DNA from 3 places in the Paenibacillus sp. GYB004 genome. Region 2 is predicted to be linked to each of the others. Evidence: riboswitches for the same ligand, from Rfam matches in the RefSeq annotation. Region 2 holds a riboswitch; each other region holds the start of a gene.

Region 1 (6,181 bases), on a different contig from region 2:
CGAAGCGATAACTTTCCATATTATATCAGACCCCAAAAAGAAAAGCTAAAGCAGTTCCGCTGCTTTAGCCCTCATCCAGATCCATATGTCCGCTTCACGCCGGAAGTCAGCGTTTGGGAGCCTGATTCGCAAGCTGCTGTTCGGCGAGCTGGATCGCGCGCTTCACCATGTTGCCGGCATCTTTGGCGCGGATGCCGCCCCACCCTTCCTGTTGAACCGTGTTATAAAACCCCAAATCTTTGGCGAGCTCGTCCTTGAACTGCTCGGACATGATACCGCGTCTGCGTCGACTCATTCTTATCGGCCTCCTTCTAACTGCGGATAGGCCTATTATGTGAAAAAAGCGGCGAAACGATTCGTTTCGCCGCCGGGTTACGTCTTTCAATTATGGATATAGGTGATCCGGACTTGTCCTTCGTCCTGGCATACGGTCACTTCAACGGATTCGGTCAAAATGTCCGCATAGCTGTAAGACACCCGCTTAAACGCGTGCTGGTCTTGGTCCAGCTTGACGATAAAGACAGAAGGGTAGGTTTCTTCCAACACTCCGGAGCGCTCAATCGTCTTCCGACGGCCTCCGTTTGCCCGCAACATGATCTTCTGCCCGACATGGGCTTCCAAACTGCGTTTGATTTCCAATAGCGCATTTTTTGCCATTGTCAACTACCACCTCTTTCCTTAACTATTATAACTCATCCAGAGGTAGTATGTCAAATTAATCTAAATATTATAGCAGTCAAACAAAGTTGTTGTCAACGCCTTTTCTAACAGGTTTTTTGCGATTTTTCGCCCAAAATCAATATTAATATTCACAAAATGTTCATATTCTACTCCTTTTCGGCCACAAAAAGAAAAAAGCACCAGCAACCGGTGCTTTTTCAGGAATGATTTGCATAGTCGGGGCGCGTTCAGGGGGCCGGCTGAGCTTTCAGCTTCGGTAAGCCGAGCCGGTAGCTGCCACGCGTCTCCACTCCGCCAAGACCGTCAAAGCCGCTGATCGTGCTTTGAATCACATCTGCAACGTTGATCGTCTCCCGAACCGATGTGTATGCCGACTTCACGGCGATGCAGGCCGGGTCCAACGCATGAATCAGCACGCGGGCCGGAGAGCTGGCGAAGTTCGCTCCCGCTTGCAGCAGCGCCTCAAAATGCGACTGGCAGGCCCCCGCGATCACGGTGAGACCGTCCAGATTGCGCTCATATTCCCGCGCCGTCCGGATGCCGATCACGAAGTTGTGCGAATTTTTGTAGCCGTTTAGGCTCGCCGTATCGCGTTCCTTCACGTTTTTCAGAATACCGTCATGACCGGTGATCACGACAATATCCGGCTTCGTCTGAGGAAGCAGACGGTACAGCGCCTGCGACATATTCGGCTCGGTGACGTAGAATCCTTCCGCCGGCACACGGAATTCGCCGTATAGAGCCATGCTTTTGCGCAAATAAGTAGGGTCCCCGTCCAAATGGAGCACTTTGCCGGGCATTTCGAAATAAGAAGCTTGCGCAGCGTTCTGTTTGGCGCCGCCAAGCTCGTTTTGCTGTTTCTCGCGCTGCCAGATCCGGTAACGGGCCAGCTCGCGAAGCGATTCGCTCACTTTCATCTGCGAGTACTGCTGCTGCAGCGGCCGCGCGTCCCGAACCGGCAACAAATCCGTTACTGGCGAATCGGCCAGCAGCCGGAAGTCGACGCCTTTCAACACCGCGCGCTTCGTTTCGATCGCGTCGATCTTGAAAATGACGTCGCCGCCATAGGATTTCCGGACAACCAGTTCTCCTTGCTTCATACCACAATCGCCTCCTCGTCTATCCTATGGGCGATATGGGCGTTTGGTGCCTGGGATAATCTTTCAATCGCCGGACTGCTGTTCGAGCTGCCTACGATACGACAGCACCGCGTTCGCCAGCCGCGCATATTCCGCTATGCTGAGCGTCTCGCCGCGCCGCGTCGGATCGATCCCGCATTCCGCGAGTATCGTCTCCATCGCCGGCTTCTCGGCTTTGGCGAAAATGCCGGCGAGCAGATTATTGGATAATGTCTTGCGACGCTGTGCAAAGCAGGCGTGCACGATCTCGAAAAATAACGTTTCATCCTCGACGTGCGCCGGAGGCTCTTCCCTGCGCTTCAAGCGGATGACGGCGGAGTCCACGTTGGGCTGCGGGATGAATACGGTCGGCGGGACGATCGCCACCATCTCGGGCTCGCAGTAATACTGCACGGCGATGCTGAGGCTGCCGTACTCTTTGCCCCCCGGCTTCGCGGCCATCCGTTCGGCTACTTCCCGCTGAATCATGACGACGATATACTCAAGCGGCAGCTTCTCTTCAAGCAGCTTCATGATAATCGGCGTCGTCACGTAATACGGCAGGTTAGCCACCACACTGACCTTCGAGCAGCCGGAGAAGCGTTCCTGCCACAACGCGTGCAGATCCAGCTTGAGCACGTCGCCGTGCACGACGGAGGCATGCGGATAAGGCTCCAACGTCTCTTCCAGAATCGGCAGCAGCCGCTGGTCGATCTCGATCGCGACCACCACGCCCGCTTCCTTGGCCAACTGCTGCGTCAGCGCTCCTATTCCCGGTCCGATCTCCAGCGCCCCCTTGGAGGCGTCCAGCTCGGCGGCCCCCGCGATGTTGCGGAGAATGTTGGCATCCGTCAAGAAGTTTTGACCGAGGCTTTTCTTCAAAGTTAAACCGTGCTTGCGGATGATTTCCTTTGTCCGGTTCGGACTCGATACATCTGCGGCGCGATGGTTGTTCATCCGTTGTCATCCCCTTTTTCCGAAACGCTCATCCGCTCGTAAGCCAGAGCGAATTCTTCACGACCGATCCGAAACATCCGGCAGCGCTTGTAGAACTGTTTGCCGTTGCAATAACCGATTCCGAGCAGTTTGCCCATCTCCAGCCTCCGGGCTGCCGCCTGCGGATGCACGAGAAGGCCGGCGGCCATCAGATCGTCCATCGTAATATCCGATTCCTCATCCTGGCCGGGTGCCGCATCGGTGCGGACATTCTCAAGTGCCCGGATAATCGATTCTCGGGAGGCGTTCTCCACCCCGATGTCCGATTTGCGGGTCGCTTCCTCCTGGGTGAGAAAGGCGTGCTTGCAGCCCGGGACTTTGGCCGAGACGATTTTGCGGATGCGTTCGCCCGCATGATCCGGATCTGTGAATATAATAACGCCGCGGCGCTCCTTGGCGAGCGCAATTCGCCTCAGCACTTCGTCGCCGATCGCCGAACCGCCGGTCTCGATCGTCTCCGCATCCACCGCTCTCTTGATGGCGACTGTATCGTCCCGTCCTTCGACCACGATAATTTCTTGAATCATGTTCTGTGATTCCTTTCCTTGTACGAACAAAAAGAAGAGGGCTCGCCTCTTCTTTCACATTGTTGTTATATATCAATATACCCAATGATTCCGTTTCGATCAACGGTATTGCGGGTAATTGAATAATATAGATGGGGCCGGAAGGCCCGAAACAGCAGCGGAGCGTTAATTATCTACCGGCTTTTCTTTGCCGATAATATAGACTTTGTACCCGCGCTTCAGGCCGAAACGCTTGGCATAGTCAGGGTTGTCGAAGTAAACGTCAATCTTGTTCCCTTTGATGGCACTGCCCGTATCCTCGGCTCGGCGCAGACCGATCCCTTCGATGTACACCCACCAGCCAATCGGGATGACTTTCGGATCAACCGCGATCGTACGCCCTTCGCTTACCTTGGTACCGGAAAACGTGATGCCGTATTGAGGGTGATCGCTGGTCTTGCCTGTTGAAGCAACATCCACGGAATAAGCGGTTAGCGTAACATTATTCAAAATTTGCTTATAGCCGAATTTGACATCGCCTTTCATTACCTCATCGATATTCGGCGAAGAGGCGGACAAGACGACTACCGGATTTTTGGTTCCAAGCGCAACCACTTTAGTAACGCTTTCCTGTGCAACTTTCGTATCGACGACATTCTCGGCTACGAGCTCGCCGTCTTCGTACACCTTCTCGATCTTCTTCGCAAGTACGCCTTCAACGCCTTCCGATACAACCTGCTCCTTACCCTTGAGCAGATTGGGATCGTCTTGCTTGACCGTCTCGAACGGAATCGTTTCGGTCTGGTCTTCCACAACTTTGTGCACGCGGACAATCTGAATTTGAGAGCCTTCCGTTACGGCTTCTTCCGCGGGTGGCGTCAGCTTGTCGAGTTCCCCGATCTCCATGCCGAGATCTTGCAGCGTCTGCTCTACGGTTTTGCCGACCGTGTATAACGTTTCGGTTCTGCCGTCAGCCGTGAGCTGCACCGGGATTGTATGCTGGATATGAAACTTATCGTTATGCTTCAACTCGGTACCAAGCACCGCCGAGACCCGGTCGTGCTCGCTTACCGGAATTTGCTGTTCTTCCAGAAGAGCGGACAATGTAGTTTGTCTCGTTTTTATGTGTTTCTCTTCCCCGTTTACCACTAACCCCACTTTTTTGATAGACGTGCCTTGCATGAGCAGCACGAACATCGTTGTCATCACGATTGAAAACAAAGCGCCTACTAAGATCAAACGCAAGTTTCCATGCTTCCATCGCATTGCGAAAGACATGCTGGATGATCGCTTTACATGGGTTTCTCCGTTTTGAATAACGCCCACTTCTTCGGTCCTCCTTCATCAGCCTCGCCGTCGAGTGTTACGCATGACTAGAATTGACGTGACCTGGTTAAATTTGGATGATTCACGCTATTGCCATCGTTAGTAAGGCTCCGGGCTACAATCGTTGACAGATCCGGTACGCTCTGTCCTGCAGAAATAGTTTCAGGCGAAAATAAAAGCCGCGGCGAAGAGGTACTCTTCTCGCGGCGTTGAATCGAATGCTCATCCCATACTTGGGAGCGCATCAATGCCCGACAATCGTGCCTCTCTCTTCACGCTTACGAGGTTAGCTGCCGGGTTCGGACGCGAGAGTCGCCCTAATTGCACAGCGCCGCGAACGGCTTCGTGCAGTATTCACCCCATAGATAACTTGGTTCCCCCGTTTCCCTGTCGGAAACTCAGCGATGGGTAAGTCGATGGCGGTATGCGGTTAGAATCATTATGATCGTTATATTAAAGCCTTATGAAAAACCTGTAAAGAGGAAATAAATCCGATTTTCATGCGAAAAGGGGAAAAATCACCGAGAATTCACTTTTTTTATGCAACAAATCGTTGTTTTTCTTCGTCTAATTCTTTTATGCCGCTTTCTTCGTGTGTCAAACGCGAAAAGAAAGCGCTTTAACGTGATTTGCTCGAACAAAAATGTTATGATGTCCTACAGGTAAAAGCTTACATGTGGAGGAACATTATGAAACCGTTTTTGCATATTCAGGGGATGTCCGGCGGCTACATCTGGAACCGGCCGGTCGTCCACGAACTCTCGTTTTCGATCGATTCCGGAGAGATGGTCGGGCTGATCGGATTAAACGGCGCAGGCAAAAGCACGACGATCAAACACATCCTCGGGCTGCTCGTCCCTCAGCAGGGAGAAGTTCGGGTGAAAGGGCTCCGCGTGTCGGACGACGCCGAGAAGTACCGCGGCTCCTTTGCCTATGTGCCCGAAGCCCCCGAACTGTACGAGGAGCTGACGATCCGCGAACATTTACGGATGACGGCTATGGCTTACGGACTCGATGAGACGCAATTCAAGCGCCGCTCGGAGACGCTCGCCGGGCAATTCGACATGACCGAAAAGCTGGACTCCTTCCCTCAGACCTTGTCGAAGGGCATGCGTCAAAAAGTAATGATCATGAACGCATTTCTTGTCGAACCTCCGCTGTATGTCATCGACGAACCGTTCCTCGGACTCGATCCGCTCGGTATCCGTTCGCTGCTCGATCTGATGGTGGAGCGCAAACGGAACGGCGCCGCCTTCTTGATCAGCTCTCATATTTTGTCGACGCTTGAAACGTATTGCGACCGGTATGTCGTCCTTAACAAAGGGAGAATCGCGTCGAAAGGGACGCTCGACGAGCTGCGCCGGAGCGCCGGGGCTGTCCCCGATACAACGCTCGACGACGTATTTTATACGCTAGTAAAAGGGGGGCCGACATGAACCCCGCAGCCGCTTTATGGAAAAACCGGCTGACGGCCCATCTGAAAATCGTGTCGCGGTATACGGCATATGCCGGGCAGAGCGGATTTTTCCTGTTTCTCCTGATCGTGTTCATCGC
Region 2 (6,181 bases):
TACTATAGCGTAACACTCCGTTAACGATGCGATAATAGTCGGCTTGTATACTAATAGAAACGAGGAAAGGAGGTGCGGTGGAAATGTACTACGAAGAAGACCGGGTTCCCTTCGACCAGCCGGACGAAGTAACCGAAGATAACGCCAAAGACAAGAGCCAGGACTTGAAAGAAGCAGTTGTCTAAACGACAGTGCTTTTTTTATTTGTACATGTCATTGAATGATCTGCCCTCGCTGCGAAGAACAAGAGGCTTCCGGGACAACCTTGGGACAACCTCGCCCTTTCAGTCCGCAAACCTCTACTCCTCAATCGCTAATTAATAGGCAGACCGATTCGTCCTGTGACGCTCCTCGATCGCCACGAGACAAACCTTCGCTTCCAGTAGACCCTCTCCTTTCTCTTTAAAACCCATTGTTAGTTTGGTAGTGGACGGTTTCGATACAGTCGTTTGATCCGCTTTCCGCCGCTCCTCAAGGAACCTTTCCCGGCTGGGTGAATATCCTAGTTTAGCACACTTCGGGGGAGGGAACGCGATGTACTACTACGATCCTAGATGGGGCAGATGGATGTATAGCCATACGGCGCCCCGGCCGTTTCTTCCCGATTATGCCGCTAACGTTCATCCCGGCCTCCCCGCCAGTCCCCTTTCGGGTTTCGCGTCAGCCGTCGGGAAGGAAGCTCCGGCAGTAGCAACGTCCGGCTCCGATCAAGGAACAGACGGCGACCAACGCGCGGTCCGTGCCGGAAAGGCGGGTGACATCGTCGTCATCTGCATCAACGGGCGCAGCGGGATGAACAGCCCCGGAATATCCAAGCTGCGCGATACGTTGTACATCCGGCTGTCCCCACTTGGCGTCCCGGCCCGCAACGTCTTCCGGAGAAGCTGGAACCAGAACGAAGACGGCAACCCGCTGGGCACTCCGTGGATCTGGGATTTGAACAACGAAATCGAGGAAAGAAGCCGCAAACCGAGCTATTTGGCTATCATCGGCCATTCGTACGGCGGCTGGGCGGCTTGCCGGCTGTCCCGGGTTACGGCGAAAATTCCTAATTATATCGGTCTGATCGACCCGGTATTCGGCCCGGGCAACACGATGAACGCCGCCGATATCCCCAAAGCTCATATGATCAAGAACTGGTATCAGCACAACGGAGTGACGAGCGGCAATCCGTGCACCGGCTTCGGCATGATCCCCTGCTTCCCCGTCGAAAACGGGTTGTCCTGCGGCTACCAGGAGGTTCCTGGCGCGCAAAATATGCTCGTCCGTTATATGCGCAGCTGGGACGGCACGCCTACGACCGTCGAGTGCCCGGGCATCGGAGAGGTACCGGTACCGGCAACGCACGGCAATATCGATGACGACCTCTGGATTCAGCGGCAAATCACCGAACATATCGTCCAGGATGTTAAGAAGCTGCTGTACAGCCGTTCCAAGCGTTGACAGATCTCCGGCAAGCCGGCAAGCTCCCGTTACAACGAAAGAAGCCTTAAGACCCGCCCGGAGCGCGGGAGCCGAAGGCTTTTTTGCTAATCTATCGACGATTTCCTTCCATCACTTTCCGTTGGCAAGGCCATGTACACGAGGAAGGCTCCTCCATCGCCACCCTTTCCCTTCACCGGCTATTCTCCAAGGTTCTTATAGTAATACACCGTAGCATGAAGCTCGCCGTCTGCCGATCTGGCATACCCGGGAATCCGACCGGCCATCGTATAGCCGATCGAGCTGTACAGCCGGTTGGACGGGTCCCCTTCCCTCGTATCGAGCACGAGCAGCGACCTGCCTAGTTCAGCCGCCTTCGCTTCGGCCTGTAGCATTAGCCGTCTGCCGATTCCATGCCGGCGGTAATCGGGGTGCGTCATCAGCTTGGCGATCTCCGCACGGTGCGAGCCGTTCGGCTTCGTACATACGTGCAGTTGCACGCTGCCTGCGACCCGGCCGCCGGCCAGCGCCGCATACAAGACCACATCCGGGCCGGGCACGTCCTCCCAGTACCGGGTCGCCTCCGCTGCGGAAAGCGGCGGCATAAAGCCGACCGATGCGCCATCCTCCACGACATAACAGCTCGGCGAGCTCGTCTATCCTGGACCGGACCGAATGTAGCGGTACAATCGTCACGTCGATTGCCATCCTATCGCCTCCATTGGAAGTTTGCATTGCATGGTCTTAGTATAATCCGCCACAGCAGCCTGCCGCTTCTTACAACACCCCGTAAGACTTGAGCGTCTTCAGCCGTTCCACAGTCACAAACCCCCGCCATTCCTGCTCCGCAGCGATGCTCGGCGGTTGCCAGCTGATCGGCCATCCTCCGTCCTCCTGCTGTTGTTCGGCGAGCGCCTTCAAATGAATCCGCTTGTCTTCCCCGGATACGAATTTGCCGGCATAACTCTCCTTCTGAGGCGCCCAATCCAGCACTTTTTGCACATATCCCGAAGCGTGCGGGTCTTTCTCGATGACGCCGGGAGCGCCCAACCATTCATCGACTTTACGCCAGTAGGCGGCCGCCCTTCCGGTATCCGGGGTATGCTGGAGAAACTGAATCCAATGCGTGCCGTCATGAAAGCCCGACGGTTCGTTCGACTCCATATAGCTCCATATATAACGCACATTCTCCTCGAACCAATGCTCCCGCACGATCGCCTGGTCCCCGTAATGCTTGTACAGCAGGCCGATGATCGTGCCTGTCGGGTTCATCGAAGGACAGCGGTCGTCCTCCGTCGACCACCACGGCGTATGAGCGTATCCATGGACGCTGCTTCGTATGAGCGGCAGCCCGCCGTTCTCCAGCGTTATCGTCCGCACATACGCGGCGATCCCTTCCATAATCGCCGGATCGAAGCAATCGATCTCCTCCATCACAAGCAGCGCCATCTCGGTCGGGACCGGCTGGCTGTGCGGATCGCGAATATCCGGCTCCAGCGCGTTGCCGAAACCTCCGTCGGCATTTTGATAAGCACGGAGCGCCTGAATGACCGCCTCCTTCGTTCCCCTTTCGAAATGATACTCGTACCGCTTCCGGTCCAGCAGCCTCGCATGGCTGTACAGAAACGATCCGGCTTTGTCCACGATGGAATGGTTAGTCATAACTGGATAAGCCTCCTCTGAAAATAGATCTGATTACAGAGGCTGTCGATTCATTGTATAGAAGTGTCAGCAGGCCGTTCCAAGTGAAAAGTTACCTTCTTCTGCTCAAACAGGTTGTCCGGAATCCCTTGATTGAATAAGGATTGTAAGGTAGGGGATTCCAGACAAAACTCGCCAGAAGGTCATCTTTTCCCTTTCCTCTTGGTTGTCCACAATGAATCGACAGCCTCATTACAGCGAGTTACGCTCCGAATCCGGCGTATACCGTTCGTATAATTGCCCGGCCATCTCGCGAATCCCGGCGCGAAGCTCGTCCGGCTCCAGCACATCTGCCTGCATGCCCAATGTAAAGAAAAATCGAACCGCCCAATCCCACTCGGAGGCGGGACAATCGAATTCCACCGTCCACTCGTCATCGGCTATTTGCCTGACGTGCTCTCCGATATGGTAGTCCTGCTCGGCCAGCAGCGCACCGCGGTAGGTCAGCTTGGCGGCGATGCGCACAACAGGTTTGGCCGGCGCATCCTCGTCTTCCACCCTCAGAAGCTGTTCGCTTAACGCCTCATCCGGCTGGTCGATCGCCTCCAGCTCCTCGATCCGGTCGACACGGAAGTTGCGTACTTCCTTATGCAGAGGGGAGAACGCCTCACAGTACCAGAACCCATGCGCCGTATAAATTTTGCGGGGATACAGGCGGAGCCGCCGGTGATGGTTTTCCGACCGGTACAGCACATGAACCCACCGGGATTTGGCCGTATACTCGAGCAAGGCGGACAAGTGGGGCGTTTTCGTTTTGCGGACGGGCACTTCGAGTTCCATCCTGTCGAGCAGCGGCTCGACCTGCTTCAGCGTTTCCTCCGGCAGGACCGACCGGATTTTGTCGAGGACCGTCCATCTGGCCTGGTTAAACGGGGTGTCCGTTATACTCGTCATCGCCCGGAGCGCAAACAAGACGGTCAGCGCCTCCTGGGAATCGAGCTGCAGCGGCGGCAGCCGGAAGCCTTCCATCATCCGGAAGCCTCCGGACGGTCCCGTCATCGAATACAGCGGGATGCCGATCTCCGACAACGACTGCATATCCCGCAAAACGGTCCTTTTCGAAACTTCGAACTTGTCGGCCAGCGACTGGGCCGTCTCCGGTCTTTGCTGCAGGGCGATCAGGATCGCCATCAGCCGGTCTGCTCTCTTCAACGCCTCTCCCCCGTTTCTTACTCCCCCATTATATCCGTATAATGGTGACAGCATGGATGTCACTAATTGTACCCGGCTTTCCGGGAAAATGAGAGTATTTGTTTCAAATTCGCGCAGCCCCGATTTTTTGTTGTTAAAAAAAGGGATATTTTGATAAAAAGGTTGACTTGACGTCCTTCATTCAATACAATAACAGTACGCTTAATTTCCGATTCTCCAATCGGAAAGCGGGGGAACCATTCTTTAGGGGCGAATCGTCCGGTCCGTTCATCGGGACCGCGTAGGGAACCATCTTTCCCGAGTCCGTCAGCTAACCTCGTCAGCAGTAGATGGGGTCATTCTGTATGTTCATTCTGCACACATGACCCTGGATACAGGGTCTTTTTCTATTGGTATAAGACCCTGTCGAGCGTTGTTGGGAGACATTCCCTCTTCGCCCGGGGTCTTTTCTTGTTTACACCCTTGACCTCAATCATCATCTTCTGCTGACCGGAACGGCGAATTACGAATGGATTGGACGATAGTAGCACAGAAGGGAGGAATCGCAAGCACACGGTCCCTAAGATCTGACTAGCATGCCGGGTAGATCGAAAATTAGAAAAACGGGAGGAATGTGCATGGCACAGCCAAAGTACATTACAGATATCGATAAAATTGTAAACATACCGGAGACGGAAAGAAAAAGACTGAAGCAAATTACCGAGAAATTCGTGTTCCGCGTCAACGATTATTATTTGAACCTCATCAATTGGGAAGATCCCCGAGATCCCATCAAAAAACTGGTCATTCCGAACGAAGGCGAGCTCGCCGAATACGGGCGCTGGGACGCCTCCGATGAAGATACGAACTATGTCGTGCCCGGCTGCCAGCACAAGTACCGGACAACGGCTCTCCTGATCGTATCCGAAGTATGCGGCGCTTATTGCCGTTATTGCTTCCGCAAGCGGCTGTTCCGCAACGACGTCAAGGAAGCGATGTCCGACGTCGAGCCCGGCCTCGCATATATCGCCAAACATCCCGAAATCAATAACGTGCTGCTTACGGGCGGCGACAGCCTGATCCTCGCTACCCCAAAACTTCGAATGATCCTGGAGCGGCTGCGGGAGATGGAGCATGTGAAAATTATCCGTCTCGGCTCGAAAATCCCCGTCTTTAATCCGATGCGGATCTACGAGGACGAGGAGCTGCTGGAGACGATTCGTACTTACTCCACGGCCGACAAGCGCATCTATGTCATGGCCCACATCAATCACCCCCGCGAAATAACGCCGGAGGCGAAGCGAGGCTTCCAGGCCTTGCACGAGGCGGGAGCGATCGTCGTCAACCAGACGCCGGTGCTCAAAGGCATCAACGACGATCCGGCCGTACTCGGCGAACTGCTCGACCGGCTGTCGTGGGCAGGCGTCACCCCGTATTATTTCTTTATTAACCGGCCGGTGGCGGGAAACCGCGATTTCGTGCTTTCGCTCGAAGAAGCGTACCGGATCGTGGAGCAGGCGAAAGCCAGAACGTCCGGTCTCGGCAAGCGCGTCCGCTTGTCGATGAGCCATACGTCCGGCAAAATCGAAATACTCGCGGTCGAAGACGGCAAAGCATATTTGAAATATCATCAGTCCCGCGACGATGAATACGGCAAATTTATGGTGCTCGACTGTCCGAAGGACGCCGCCTGGTTCGACGATTTGCCGGGCAACGAGAAGTTTTGGAAGAAGCCTAAGAAGAAAACGAACGAAGTGGTCTCTGTTAACGAGCTGCCCGACATGCCAGTAGCCCGAGTGGCCCGAAGCAGATAAAACGCCAGCAGAAAAGCCGTCCGGCTTGCACAATGACCGGACGGCTTTTGGCTATGTTATTTCAGGCTTCCGAAGCTACAACCGAATCTCGCCGCCGCCCGCCGCCGACTTCA
Region 3 (6,181 bases), 120 kb from region 2:
GCGTCAGGCCGTGAAAGCCCGGATTGGACAGCGTATCGGGATAGCTGAACAGCGCAATTGCCGTTGGAACCAGAATGAGAACAGGCGAAACCAGCATCGTGACGGCAATCAGCTTCATTTCCTTGCCTTCGATTTTTTTGCCCAAAAATTCCGGTGTACGCCCAACCATCAGACCGGAGAGAAACACGCCGATCATCGCATACATCAGTACGTTCATAAAGCCGGCTCCTACGCCGCCAAAAGTCGTATTCAACATCATGTTGGCGATGGTGATCAACCCGGCGATTGGCGTCAGCGTATCATGCATCGCATTGACCGCCCCCGTCTCGGATGCCGTTGTTACGACTGAATATAAGGAAGATAGTGCAACTCCGAAGCGAACCTCCTTGCCCTCCATACTGCCTTGTTCATGCTGAATGTCGATTGCATTCAGAGCCGGATTGCCAGTATGTTCAGCCGTCAGCGAAACGCTCAGCAAAACGATAAAGAGCATTGCCATAGAAACAAACAGTACCCGTCCCTGCTTGGCATTCCCGACCATGTTGCCGTATGCAAAAGGTAGGGATGTCGTAAGTAACATCATTAGCAGGATCTGAATCAAATTACTAATTGCATTAGGGTTTTCAAATGGGTGAGCCGAGTTGACGCCCATAAATCCCCCGCCGTTATTCCCGAGCTCCTTAATGGACAAGAACGAACCCATCGGGCCTCGGGCAATGGTTTGTTCACCGCCTTGAATCGTTTGAGCGACCGCCGCCGGTTCAAGCGTTTGTGGAACGCCTAGCGCAACAAAAATAAGGGCCGTAACAAAAGCAATCGGCAGCAATACCCGTGTAATAGCACGAGTCATATCGACGAAAAAATTGCCTAACGGTTTTCCTGCCAGCCCGCGCATAAAAGCGAACACCGCTGCAAGCGCGGTAGCCGGAGCCGTAAACATCATAAAGACGATCGCAATCATTTGCGACAAGTACGATAATCCGCTCTCCCCGCTGTAGTGCTGCAGATTGGTGTTTGTCATAAAGCTGATTGCCGTATTAAAGGCTAGGCTCGGGTCCATATTGGCAATACCGGCCGGATTCAACGGCAAATACGCCTGTGTTCGAAACACCAGATATACGAGCAAAATCATGACGGTATTGCTGACGACTAATGTGGCGACATATTTTCGCCATGTCTGATTCTCTTGGCGAATGCCTCCGATGGCATAAATCCATTTCTCCAATGGACTGTAAAACCGGTCCAGTCCCGTCCGGTTATATTCAAAAGCTCGGGCCATATATAGTCCAGTAGGCCGAGCCAACAGCAGGACCAGCAACAATGTAACGACAATGGCAAGGATTCCAGCCATATCACAATACTCCTTCCTGAGAACAGGCGTTTTTTAGAACTTTTCCGGCTTAACCAGAGCGTAAACCAAATAAACAAACAACAGGATCACGACGATACCGAGCGCCCACATCATGCTTCTTCACGCCCTTCCTCGACAACCTTGCCTGCCCAAGCAGCGAGGCCTATCATGGCTGCAGCCAGTATAGCAACCAGTGCAATCATTCCGATATCCAACATACTTTCACGTCTCCTTTACAGGCTTTACGTTTACTCGCTTAACAGAAAGGACAAGTCCGTCCCTTGTGATAAAATTACGTACTTCGCACCAAGCCCTTTGTAGATGAGCCGGGCATTATTCCCCTGTGTGATGACATAAATCGGCTTTGCCGTCCAGGAACGGCATATTTGAATATACCTGCAGCACAAATCCAAGCTTTGTTCAAACAAGTAAACCTTACCGATCGGCAGCTCGGGGACCAGTAGTGAACGACTGTCTTTTGTATCCACCATAAGAATGTTCTCCACTCCCATTTCCTCCAGAGCTTGCTTCTCCGCTTTATTGTAGGTTAATGCAGCATAGTGCGATCCCTTTGCCGCCAGCACCCGCAGAAATGCTAGACCGGCTTCTGTAGGCGCTGAAACGAGAAGATAATTGTCTTGATCGTTCACGTGTGTCCCTCCTATCCCTACACGGGGAGGCAACAAAAAAGAAGCTAACGAATTGAGATTGCTCTTCCTCAACTTCCAAGGCAAAGCGAGTAAACCCGTGTCTAGTTATAATAAATGTTGCCTCTCTTATGTCGCTTGCGTAGTTAGTTAATTACAAAAAAACCACAGGAGGCCTAAGCCCTGTGGTCGGAAGTTACGATCACAAGCTTCATCATCCTCTCTCCATAAGCAACGCTATTTTCCAAAGAGTTGCTCTTGCTTACGAGGTTAGCTGACGGATTCGGGCGGTGAGAGTCGCCCTACCTGCAACCGGGTCATATTCCGGCGGCAGGATTCACCCCGTACGGATGCTCGCTCTCACACAAGCTTCCGTGATTGGTTCCCCCGTTTGCCTGAAAGGCAATTCAGCACAGTGAATCATTGAATTCATGAACCGAATGTTACTCCCCATGCAAATAATTGTAAAGCGAGCCGCAAGGTAAATTGGTTTCATTTTCTTCTCTACATCTCGATCTGATTCCCTGGCCTCTATTTCCTTCATCTCCCTCCTTCACACGCCGTTTTTCGATCTTTTCCATCATTTTTACGGAACTTTTACCCCCTGGAACCATTTCTTTTGCGCAGTATTTACAGTACGCTAATGGTGAGTTTGAGACTGTCGATTAAATGTGTAGAAGTGTTATCTGGCCGTTCCAAGTGAAAAATTGCCTTCTTCTGCTCAGACAGGTTGTCCGGAATCCCTTTATTTAAATGGAATTTAAGGTTTGGGATTCCGAACAAAACTCGCCAGAAGGCAATCTTTTCACTTTCCACTTGGTTGTTCATAATGAATCGACAGTCTCAGTTTGAGTCATAAGCGCAGCAGGAGGTTCAGCCATGCCCTTTTTTCATACCAAGCACGATTTGCGTCCTTACATCACTACCGCGCTGCTAATTGCGGGAATGACGATCCTAATACAACCTTTCGGGCTCGCCTTTGATTTGGCCAATATTTCGCTGATCTACTTGCTTCCAGTGCTTCTTAATGCGGTAGTTTGGGGACTGCGTCCGGCTTTCTTCGCCGCTTTCCTGGGCGTATTGTCCTTTGATTTCTTTTTTGTACCGCCGGTGCTCAGTTTTACCGTCGCGGATCTTAGGTATTTGTTTTCCTTTGCCGTTTATATAGCAGTTGCGGTATTAACAGCCAGCTTGGCCGCACGACTCAAACAACAAGTGCTTTATTCCAAGCAAAAAGAGAAGCAAACCGCCACGCTTTATGCGCTCAGTAAACAGATTAGCTCTGCCGTCGATATGCCGTCCTTGCTGGACCGTTTTTCCCGACAGCTATCTGAAATCCTGAAAATGGACGTCACGATCTATTTGGCTGAAAACAACAATGAGCTTACGCTCGCCCGTCGTTCCAGTCCATTTTCCCATCATGTACAGGAACAAGCCGAGCTTGCGCTTGCTAAACGCGTCTACAAAGAAGGTAAGTCATTGGAAAAAAGAATTTCACATACCGGAGGACTCATCGGGCATTTTATCCCGCTTCAGATTGAGGAACAAAGATTCGGAGTTATGGTTCTTATTTCCAGGCACGAGCGAAGCGAAACCTTCCCGGAACAAGCCTTGCTATTTGAAGCGGTTGGCGGGTTGGCGGCCAGTGCAGTCGCACGTGTCAAGTTCGAGGAAGAGGCAAAGCTGGCCCATCTGACCGCCGAATCCGAGCGGCTTCGCATCGCCATATTGAACTCCGTCTCGCACGAGCTTCGTACACCGCTCGCAGCCATTATCGGTTCGGCAACCGGGCTGATCGATGGCGAGAAACTGTTTACCGCCGAGGAACGAATGGAACTTCTTGTGACCATTCGCGATGGCGCGCTTCGTATGAATCGGTTGGTTTTGAATTTGCTGGGTATGGCCCGGCTCGAAGGCGGCATGCTTACCTTACGGAAAGATGAGTGCGAATTGGAGGAAATCATCGGCTCTACCTTCATGCAGTTGAAAGGCTACCAGGAGCATCGCACGATCCGCCTTGACCTGCCCGATGAAATCCCCATCGTTCTTGGCGATGAAGCTCTGCTTGAGCAAATGCTGATCAATGTGATCAGCAATGCGATCAAATATAGCCCCGATTACAGCGAGATCATCCTGTCTGTCAAGGCAGGCAGTGAATTCGTCGAACTAACTGTTGCCGATGAAGGTGTCGGGCTGAAGGAAGACGAGTTGGAGCGCATTTTTGAAAAATTTTATCGTTCCGAACAAACCGGGCACCTCACGGGAACGGGCTTGGGGCTGGCCATCAGCAAAGGGATCGCCGAACTTCATGGAGGAACCATCTCCGCCCAGCCTAACGCGCCAAAAGGAGCCATCATCACAATATCGCTTCCGCTTGTCCAAGATAACTAATAGGCTAGCGAGCAATAGGAGGGCGAGACGTATGTCAAACCATGAACATCATGTTCGAGTACTTGTTGTGGAAGACGACACTCAAATACGGAAGTTGCTCAAGGTGACGCTGCAAGCCCATAAATACAACGTATACGAAGCGTCAACCGGAGAAGAGGGACTGGAGCAAGTTTCTCTCGCCGCTCCGGATCTCGTGATACTCGACTTGGGATTGCCGGATCTATCCGGCATGGATGTACTGAGGGGTATTCGGGAACGGTCCGATTTGCCAGTAATCGTCCTCACTGCCATTGACCGGGAAGCGGATAAAATCTTTGCGCTGGATAATGGGGCCGACGATTATGTGACCAAACCTTTCGGAATGGGAGAGCTAGTGGCGCGGATTCGCGTAGCGCTGCGACACTCAGCCAGGGCTCAAGAAGAGCCGGTTCTGCACCATGGGGAACTAACGATCAATATTGCGCAAAGAAGTGTGGAATTGAAGGGAGAACCGGTCAAGCTATCTCCGACGGAATTTGATTTATTGAAAATTCTGGCTATCCATGCAGGGAGAGTCATTACAAAAAGCCAATTGCTGAAGCAAGTCTGGAACGAGCACGATGATTCCAATCGGCATTATTTACGCATATACATCGGGCACTTGAGGAAGAAGCTTGAAGACAATCCCGCAGATCCCAAGTACATTGTAACAGAATCCGGCGTTGGATATCGCTTTCTCGCTGCTGAATGACCGCTCACATTCACGGATGTGAAGAAAACCGCAAGTACAATATCAAAAATGAACGTCACCGCATCAAAATAGGACCCGGATCAAAATTTCTGGGCAAAAACGGATTGATTTTCAGTCTGTTTTGGCGATTTACTTTGCAATCGAAATAACGTAATATGTCCATCAACAACTAAATCATGCATTTCATTCGCGCAAAGTTCCCTCTTCCTTCCGGCTTCTTTTGTTTTTATTCTGGTTTTCATCATCAATTTTAAGCAACCTGAAGCGAGCTTCTGCTCGTTATTGCGAATATTTACCGACAGGGGAAACGTAAAATGATCACAACATCTAACTCCAAGATAACCGAAACTGAAGAAAAAATACTCGTTTGTCTGTATTACGGACCAAGCTCAGAGTTATTAATTCGCCGTGGCTGGAAGCTGGCTACCGCTTTACATGCACCGCTTACCTTGCTTACGGTAGATCCGATATATGATAACCGGTATAGTGAGGCGCGGGAGAAAAACATGGCCTTTTGGAGCTCCATGGCCGAAACATTACAAGCAGAACTGATTGTGGAAAAGAGTGATTCCCGAAATGTCGCAGAAGTTATTGCAGACATTGCAAACGAAAAGCGTATCACACAAATTATTATCGGGCAGTCGGCTCAAACCAAATGGGAAGAGATTACGAAAGGTTCTATTATTAATCAGCTTCTCCATTTGATTGAAGGTGTAGATATTCATATCGTATCTGTACGGCGCGAGAGGCAAAAACAAGACGAGGACTATGAAGCAGGAGTTAAAGCCTATCTTGTAAGAGACGGGAACCGCTTATTACTGCGGTTGAATTCCCTTGTTCCTGAGAAGATCGAAGGCGTCTTTTACCGAAGTGTTCATACAGACTTCAACACTGGCGTTTTTAAGGCAGATGATGGCGGAATGAAATATCTTATATGTGATGGTATCGCATCTACTATCGATACAAAGCCCTCACCTTAACAAGGTGAGAGCTTTTTTGACCTTACCATTACGGGCTAACCTGCCTGAACGATTTATCATTCTCGCGGACTTCCGGGCCCGT

What was found. Region 2 has a riboswitch for cyclic di-AMP ahead of PV433_RS24460 (KamA family radical SAM protein). Riboswitches for the same ligand answer to the same signal wherever they lie in the genome.
Region 1: another riboswitch for cyclic di-AMP. It lies ahead of PV433_RS28330 (ubiquitin-like domain-containing protein); the one in region 2 lies ahead of PV433_RS24460 (KamA family radical SAM protein).
Region 3: another riboswitch for cyclic di-AMP. It lies ahead of PV433_RS24935 (hypothetical protein); the one in region 2 lies ahead of PV433_RS24460 (KamA family radical SAM protein).

The regions. Positions count from the first base shown of each region.
Region 1 covers NZ_JARBDB010000063.1:159,736-165,916, forward strand. Annotated here, with positions in the region: gene PV433_RS28305 (small, acid-soluble spore protein, alpha/beta type) at 107-295, opposite strand; gene veg (biofilm formation stimulator Veg) at 382-657, opposite strand; gene yabG (sporulation peptidase YabG) at 909-1,781, opposite strand; gene rsmA (16S rRNA (adenine(1518)-N(6)/adenine(1519)-N(6))-dimethyltransferase RsmA) at 1,845-2,756, opposite strand; gene rnmV (ribonuclease M5) at 2,753-3,322, opposite strand; gene PV433_RS28330 (ubiquitin-like domain-containing protein) at 3,488-4,546, opposite strand; cyclic di-AMP (ydaO/yuaA leader) riboswitch at 4,889-5,041, opposite strand; gene PV433_RS28335 (ABC transporter ATP-binding protein) at 5,317-6,063, shown strand; gene PV433_RS28340 (ABC transporter permease) at 6,060-6,181, shown strand, end outside.
Region 2 covers NZ_JARBDB010000057.1:280,031-286,211, forward strand. Annotated here, with positions in the region: gene PV433_RS24440 (hypothetical protein) at 535-1,443, shown strand; partial or broken gene PV433_RS24445 (GNAT family N-acetyltransferase) at 1,623-2,130, opposite strand; gene PV433_RS24450 (prenyltransferase/squalene oxidase repeat-containing protein) at 2,200-3,084, opposite strand; gene PV433_RS24455 (helix-turn-helix transcriptional regulator) at 3,316-4,275, opposite strand; cyclic di-AMP (ydaO/yuaA leader) riboswitch at 4,464-4,615, shown strand; gene PV433_RS24460 (KamA family radical SAM protein) at 4,893-6,068, shown strand; gene PV433_RS24465 (Gfo/Idh/MocA family protein) at 6,144-6,181, opposite strand, start outside.
Region 3 covers NZ_JARBDB010000057.1:396,540-402,720, forward strand. Annotated here, with positions in the region: gene kdpA (potassium-transporting ATPase subunit KdpA) at 1-1,351, opposite strand, end outside; gene kdpF (K(+)-transporting ATPase subunit F) at 1,385-1,465, opposite strand; gene PV433_RS24935 (hypothetical protein) at 1,600-2,001, opposite strand; cyclic di-AMP (ydaO/yuaA leader) riboswitch at 2,247-2,421, opposite strand; gene PV433_RS24940 (ATP-binding protein) at 2,878-4,389, shown strand; gene PV433_RS24945 (response regulator) at 4,421-5,119, shown strand; gene PV433_RS24950 (hypothetical protein) at 5,200-5,364, opposite strand; gene PV433_RS24955 (universal stress protein) at 5,434-6,099, shown strand.